2 regions of the Pantoea sp. LS15 genome follow, and region 2 is predicted to be linked to the other one. Evidence: predicted binding sites of a transcription regulator. Region 2 holds the regulator's gene; the other holds the start of a gene.
The links. The regulator LexA, encoded in region 2, represses DNA repair genes until DNA is damaged. The targets are predictions, from matches to a motif close to TNCTGTATGTACATACAGNA.
Positions count from the first base shown of each region.

Region 1: the regulator LexA is predicted to act here: its motif matches at 1,778-1,797, upstream of HED65_RS10535 (DNA translocase FtsK 4TM domain-containing protein).

Region 1 is NZ_JAAVXA010000005.1:221,080-224,624, reverse strand. It holds gene HED65_RS10535 (DNA translocase FtsK 4TM domain-containing protein) at 1-1,700, opposite strand, end outside; gene lrp (leucine-responsive transcriptional regulator Lrp) at 1,836-2,330, opposite strand; gene trxB (thioredoxin-disulfide reductase) at 2,875-3,545, shown strand, end outside.
Region 2 is NZ_JAAVXA010000013.1:66,529-70,073, reverse strand. It holds gene plsB (glycerol-3-phosphate 1-O-acyltransferase PlsB) at 1-1,387, opposite strand, end outside; gene HED65_RS17570 (diacylglycerol kinase) at 1,542-1,910, shown strand; gene lexA (transcriptional repressor LexA) at 2,019-2,627, shown strand; gene dinF (MATE family efflux transporter DinF) at 2,691-3,545, shown strand, end outside.

The sequences.
Region 1 (3,545 bases), on a different contig from region 2:
GCTTTTTCCTCAGCCATGCGCTGGGAAGGTAGCTTGATACCGTAAGAGGCAAGCTCACGACGAGTGGGAACGCGGACGCGGTTAGGGCGAGGCAATTGTGGGCCAATACCCTCTTTTACCTGAGGACGTGGTGCGCCACCTGTTGCCAGACTAAAGACAGGCGCAGCCACTGCTGCCGCCACCGTAGCCTGCTTAACGCTTTCCGCTACAGGTGCAACAGCAGGCGTCGGGTCTACCGGTGGAACCGAAACTGAAGGCACCTTCGTAACTGGCTCCTGCACCGGCTCAGGCACAGGCTGATACCAGGCTGCCAGTTGCTCGCGTTCACGAGCCCGGCGCTCTTCCACCTCTTCAAAATAGTACATTGGCGGACGAGAAGGCTTAACCTCTTCCACTACTTCTACTTCAGGTTCAGGCTGTGGCGCTACATAAGGCTGCACAGGTTCAACCGGTTCAGGTACATACTCCTGATACGGCTGGGCCACAGGCTGTTCATATTGCTGCGGTTCATATTCGGGTTGCTGTGGCTGATAAGGTTGTTGCCACTGCTCCTGCTGTACAGGGATGTAGCTTTCTGGTTCAGGCGCGACTACGGGCTCCGGCGTGTGAACACCCGGCGCGGTCTGCCACGCAACCTGAGGCTGCTGAATAACGGATTCCGGTGGTGGAACCGGCGCGGATGGCATCACGGCGTCGACAGGCGCGGCATACGCCTGCGCAGCGGTCGTTGCTGCTGCGGCTGCCGCAACCGGTGCGGTAACGGTTTGGCCATTTAGCAACGGATCGTATTCGTCAAAGTCACCCGGTGTGGCACGGCTACCAGAGAAAAGCACATCATCAGGATCGACGGTGTTACCTGCTGCGCGATACTCAACCTGCTCGTCTTCATCCATGCGCTTACCGGAGAAGAGCGCGGCATCGGTTTTGCGTCCAAGCGGGTTGGCAAATTTCTCAGCTACACGCTGACGACGCGCCAGGGCGCCGCGCAAAATACGCGCACGACGAGATTCACGACGCTGTACAGGTGCATCGTCTTCCTCTTCATCTTCATACTCGTCTTCATCAACCCACGTATCGTCGCGACGGGTACGGTTGCTGGCGAAAGTCAGGATCGTGAGGATAAAGCTGCCGATCTTCTCGGCGATGCTCACCCATGACCAGCCAGTAAACAATGTTAACCCAGCCGCCCAGATGCACAGCAAAGCCAGCGTGCCGCCGCTGCTATGGAGCATCGGTTGCAGTGCAGAACTCAACAAACTGCCGATCACTCCGCCAGAGGCAAAGTACCAGATATCATCGGCATTAATAGCCGCCAGACCACATGAGGTCAGGATCAGCGCCAGCGCGCCAATCAGGCGCAGCGAAACGGCGAAATAGTCGATGTAATCATCGTTCTGACGATGGCGCCACGCAAACCAGCATCCGCCAATGATAATGACGGGAAGGGTATAGGCCATCACACCGAAAATGAAAAACAGCGTGTCCGCAAGCCAGGCACCGGGTACGCCACCTAAATTATGGATAGGCTCATGCCATGCGGTTTGTGACCAACTGGGATCTGAGGGATTAAAACTGAGTAAGGCTGCCATCAGCCAGACGGCAAAAAGGGCAATAACAATCAGCAAAGCCTCGAGGAGACGACGTCCGCTGCTTAGCTTCGATAGTGTGACTTCTTTGTCTTCAGTGTATTCCTGGCTCAAGAAAGGCTCTCCAGGTATCAGGCATATCCTGCCTGTTTGCTAAAACGGACAACAGCGCCGGGACTCCCCGGCACTGTTGCTGTATGGATTAACAGGAGTGTAATCAAACTACGCTGATTTTGCACCTGTTCCGTGTTAGCGCGTCTTAATAACCAGACGATTGCTCTGTTTGACCTCTTCCATTACCACATAAGTACGGGTGTCGTTCACGCCCGGCAGACGCAGCAGGGTCTCACCCAGCAGCTTACGGTAAGCGGACATATCAGGCACACGGGTTTTCAACAGGTAGTCGAAATCACCGGACACCAGGTGACACTCTTGAATTTCTTCAAGTTTTTGTACAGCGGCGTTAAATTGCTCAAACACATCCGGCGCACCACGATTCAGAGTAATCTCAACAAATACCAGAAGTGAGGCATCCAGATAATGCGGGTTCAGCAGAGCAGTATAGCCCTGAATGAAACCCTGTCTTTCCAGTCGGCGCACACGCTCAAGGCATGGCGTCGGGGAAAGTCCCACACGTTTTGAAAGCTCGACGTTGGAAATACGCCCATCCTTTTGCAATTCATTAAGAATGTTACGATCGATACGGTCGAGATCTTTGCCAGGGCGCTTCTTGCTATCTACCATTATTATTGTCTCTCTGTATTCCTTCCCTACTCCTGCCTGGACCCTGTGCACATCACTGTTCAGAGCCTGTACCCGTTAGTCATCACATCGCCTGGTTTTGTATTAGACGCGATGCGGATTCGGGTTCTGTTGGTAAGAAGACCGTTGCCCGAAGGCAGTCACCGACATCACGTATGGCGTCTGTCCACGCCATGCGTAGATTTCACTGACCCGGTAAAAATGGCATTTACGTGCATGCCTATGCGGCATACGGTTAACGCGGTTTTTTTTCTTCCTTGAATGTTTTCGCAAAAGCGCAGGGGATTGTCAAAGCAAAACATCGTTTTTTAGTACAACATGCCGGATATTCATTACGGCAGGGTATTAATCGTCATTTTATTGCCTTACAAACGACCGGTTTTCTGGAGAAAGCGTGATGTTATCGCGCGCCATTCATCGTCCGTGGCTATTACACAGATTGATATCAAAATTGCTGCGCTCTTTTTTTACGGCAACAAATTCCCTACAATCCAGCCAAATGTCTGCCAACAACAATGGGGATCTCATGGGCACGGCTAAACACAGTAAGCTGCTAATCCTTGGTTCTGGACCTGCGGGATATACCGCGGCGGTCTATGCTGCTCGCGCTAACCTGCAACCAGTATTAATTACTGGCATGGAAAAAGGCGGTCAGCTGACCACCACCACCGAAGTGGAAAACTGGCCAGGCGACCCGCACGACCTGACCGGGCCGCTGCTGATGGAGCGTATGCACGAGCATGCCGCAAAATTCGAAACCGAAATTCTGTTCGACCACATCAATAAGGTCGATTTGCAGAACCGTCCGTTCCGCCTGACGGGCGACAGCGGCGAATACACCTGTGACGCACTGATCATCGCCACCGGTGCCTCTGCCCGTTACCTCGGTCTGCCATCCGAAGAAGCGTTCAAAGGCCGCGGTGTCTCTGCCTGCGCCACCTGCGACGGTTTCTTCTACCGCAATCAGAAAGTCGCGGTCATTGGCGGCGGTAATACCGCAGTGGAAGAAGCACTCTACCTGGCGAACATTGCCTCTGAGGTGCATCTCATCCACCGTCGCGACACCTTCCGCGCAGAGAAAATCCTGATCAAACGTCTGATGGATAAAGTAGCGAGCGGCAACATCGTGCTGCACACCAACCGTACCCTGGAAGAGGTGACGGGCGATCAGATGGGCGTTGCGGGTCTGCGTATCCG
Region 2 (3,545 bases):
CGAGATTACGGAGCTTGCTCAAACCGCGCAGCATTTGCGGCAGGCTCTCTTTCTCTTTGGTTGCACCACGCAGCTCTTTAGCGTAAGTCCCCACCTCCATCACATGCTCATAGCCGATGTAGATTGGTACCAGTGTGATTGGACGGGTTCCTCCGCGCAGCATGGCCTGAATGGTCATGGACAGCGTGCCGGTCTTCGGATCGAGCAGACGTCCGGTACGGGAGCGGCCACCTTCCACAAAGTACTCAACGGAATAACCGCGGCTGAACAACTCACCCAGATACTCGCGGAACACCGTGGAGTAGAGTTTGTTGCCCTTAAAGGTACGACGAATAAAGAATGCACCCAGACGGCGGAAAATCGGGCCAGCTGGCCAGAAATTCAGGTTGATGCCGGCAGCGATATGCGGCGGTACCAGCCCCTGGTGATAGAGCACATAGGAGAGAAGCAGGTAGTCCATGTGGCTGCGGTGGCAGGGGACATAGACAATTTCATGGCCATCGTGCGCCAGTTGGCGTACACGCTCGGCGTTATGGACGTTGATGCCCTGATAGAGACGGTTCCAGGTAAAGCTGAGAATACGATCGGACAGGCGAATCATCTCGTAAGAGAAGTTCGCTGCAATCTCTTCCATCAGTGCAATGGCGTTCTGCTGGGCTTTCTCATGCGAAATCTTCTTGCTGCGTGCTTCGTCTTCAACGGCACGGGCAATCGCTTTGGAGGCCAACAGCTTGTTGAACAGATCCTGACGCGCCGGGAGACGCGGCCCAACGGCAGCGAGGCGCTGACGGGCGAAGTGCATACGCGCTACGCGCGCCAGTTTTTGCGCGATGATCTTGTCGGTGCCATGCTCGTCCGCCATACGACGCAGCGAAACGGAAGGGGAGAAGCGCACAAAGCTGTCGCGTCCCAGCCAGGAGACCGCGAAGAACTTCTGGATGCCGTTAAGCATGCGCAGCGGTGGATTCTCTTCACCTTTTTCACGACCCGGGCGACGACCAAACATCACCGATACTGGCACCATCTGCACATCCAGATCAGGATTGCTGCGGTGCAGGTCGAGATAGTCATGGAACAGCTTGATGGACTCTTCTTTCGGCGTGTAATAGGTAAACACGCGCGGTCCACCGTGAATGAACACGTAGCGCGGCAGCAGCGTACCGTCAACTTCAAGCGGTTCAAGCGGGTCAGGTAAGTCATGCGCCAGGCATTGGGCGCGAAGCGTCAGTAAGTCTGCCTTCGAGTTATAAGGCAAAACGTACATAATGGGGCGCGACGTATCGAGCCCTAATTCCAGCGCGGGTTCTGCTGGGATAGACTTGCTTTTTACCAGGATGCTTAATGGTAAATTAAGTAATTTGTAGTAAATTCGTGGCCAGCCGGACATAAACGATGTAAAGCCTCTGGTTAATAATGCAATTGCGGCGCAAGGATAACAGAAAGCGCGCAAAATTTCTGTTGTTACCCGTCATACTTCAGGCGGCAGCGAAACGCGCTGCCACTCTAGTTACTGACGCTATTTCCAATAAAAGGTTCTTTTAATGGCCAATAATACCACTGGGTTAACCCGAATCATCAAAGCCGCCGGCTATTCCTGGAAAGGTTTCCGTGCCGCGTGGATCAATGAAGCCGCCTTTCGCCAGGAGGGCGTCGCCGCTATCATCGCGGTGATTATCGCCTGTTTCCTTGATGTTGATGCAATAACACGCGTTCTTCTGATCGGCTCCGTACTGTTGGTGATGATAGTGGAAATTCTCAATAGCGCTATTGAGGCTGTTGTTGACCGGATTGGCTCAGATTTCCACGAGCTCTCTGGCCGGGCAAAAGACATGGGCTCCGCTGCCGTGTTGCTGGCGATTATTACTGCGGTCATTACCTGGGTCACGCTGCTTTGGTCACATTTCCGATGAGCCTCGAGGAATAATTAAGTCCCTGGTTTTTTGTGCAGTTTTTGGTTCCAAAATCGCCTTTGACTGTATATACTCACAGCATAACTGTATATACACCCAGGGGGCGGAATGAAAGCGTTAACGACCAGGCAGCAAGAGGTGTTTGATCTCATCCGGGATCATATCGGCCAGACGGGTATGCCACCCACGCGTGCGGAAATCGCTCAGCGTCTGGGCTTCCGTTCTCCGAATGCTGCCGAAGAACACCTGAAAGCGCTGGCGCGTAAGGGCGTGATTGAGATTGTTTCGGGCGCGTCACGCGGTATCCGCCTGCTGGTGGAAGAAGAGACGGGCATTCCGCTGGTGGGGCGTGTTGCGGCCGGTGAGCCTTTACTGGCACAGCAGCATATTGAAGGCCACTACCAGGTCGATCCGGGGATGTTTAAACCAAGCGCTGATTTCCTGCTGCGCGTAAGTGGCATGTCGATGAAAGACATCGGTATTCTTGACGGTGATCTGCTTGCGGTTCACAAAACGCAGGATGTGCGAAACGGCCAGGTTGTGGTCGCGCGTATTGATGACGAAGTCACTGTTAAGCGTCTGAAAAAACAGGGTAATACCGTACAGTTGCTGCCTGAAAACAGCGAATTCTCCCCGATTGTGGTGGATCTTCGCGAGCAGAACTTCTCTATCGAAGGGCTGGCAGTAGGGGTGATTCGCAACGGCGAATGGCTGTAATCTCTTCCTGACAGGCTACGGCGTTGCTGTAGCCTGATTCCTTTACCTCTCCCGGTATTTTTCATGTCACTGCTGACGGCATCAGATAAGGCATTGTGGCGTCTTGCACTGCCGATGATTTTTTCCAATATCACCGTGCCCCTGCTGGGTCTGGTAGATACTGCTGTTATTGGCCATCTGGATTCACCTGTTTATCTTGGCGGTGTGGCGATTGGCGCGACGGCAACCAGCTTCCTGTTTATGCTGCTGCTCTTTTTGCGCATGAGTACTACCGGGCTCACGGCACAGGCATATGGTGCCAGAGATCCGCTGCGTCTGGCGCGCGCGTTGGTGCAGCCGCTCATTCTGGCGCTTGGTGCGGGGGCATTAATTGTTGTATTGCGCTCGCCCCTGATTGACCTCGCGCTTCACATCGTTGGCGGTAACGAGGCGGTACTGGAGCAGGCGAGACGTTTCCTTGAAATCCGCTGGCTCAGTGCACCCGCATCACTGGCTAACCTGGTTCTGCTGGGGTGGTTACTCGGCGTGCAGTATGCCCGCGCCCCCGTCATTCTGCTGGTGGTGGGAAACCTGCTCAACATTGTGCTTGATGTCTGGCTGGTAATGGGTCTGCATATGAACGTGCAGGGGGCTGCACTGGCGACGGTAATTGCCGAATACGGGACTTTTATCATCGGCCTGTGGATGGTCTGGCGTGTGCTGGCGATGCGCGGGATCTCTCTTGCGCTATTAAAAAACGCATGGCGCGGCAATATCCGTAAGCTGCTGGCACTCAACCGTGACATTATGCTGCGTTCACTTCTCCTTCAGCTCTGTTTCGGCGCGCTGACGGTTTTCGGGGCTCGGCTGGGGCCAGACATCGTTGCGGTCAATGCCGTATTGATGACGCTGCTGACCTTTACCGCTTACGCGCTGGAC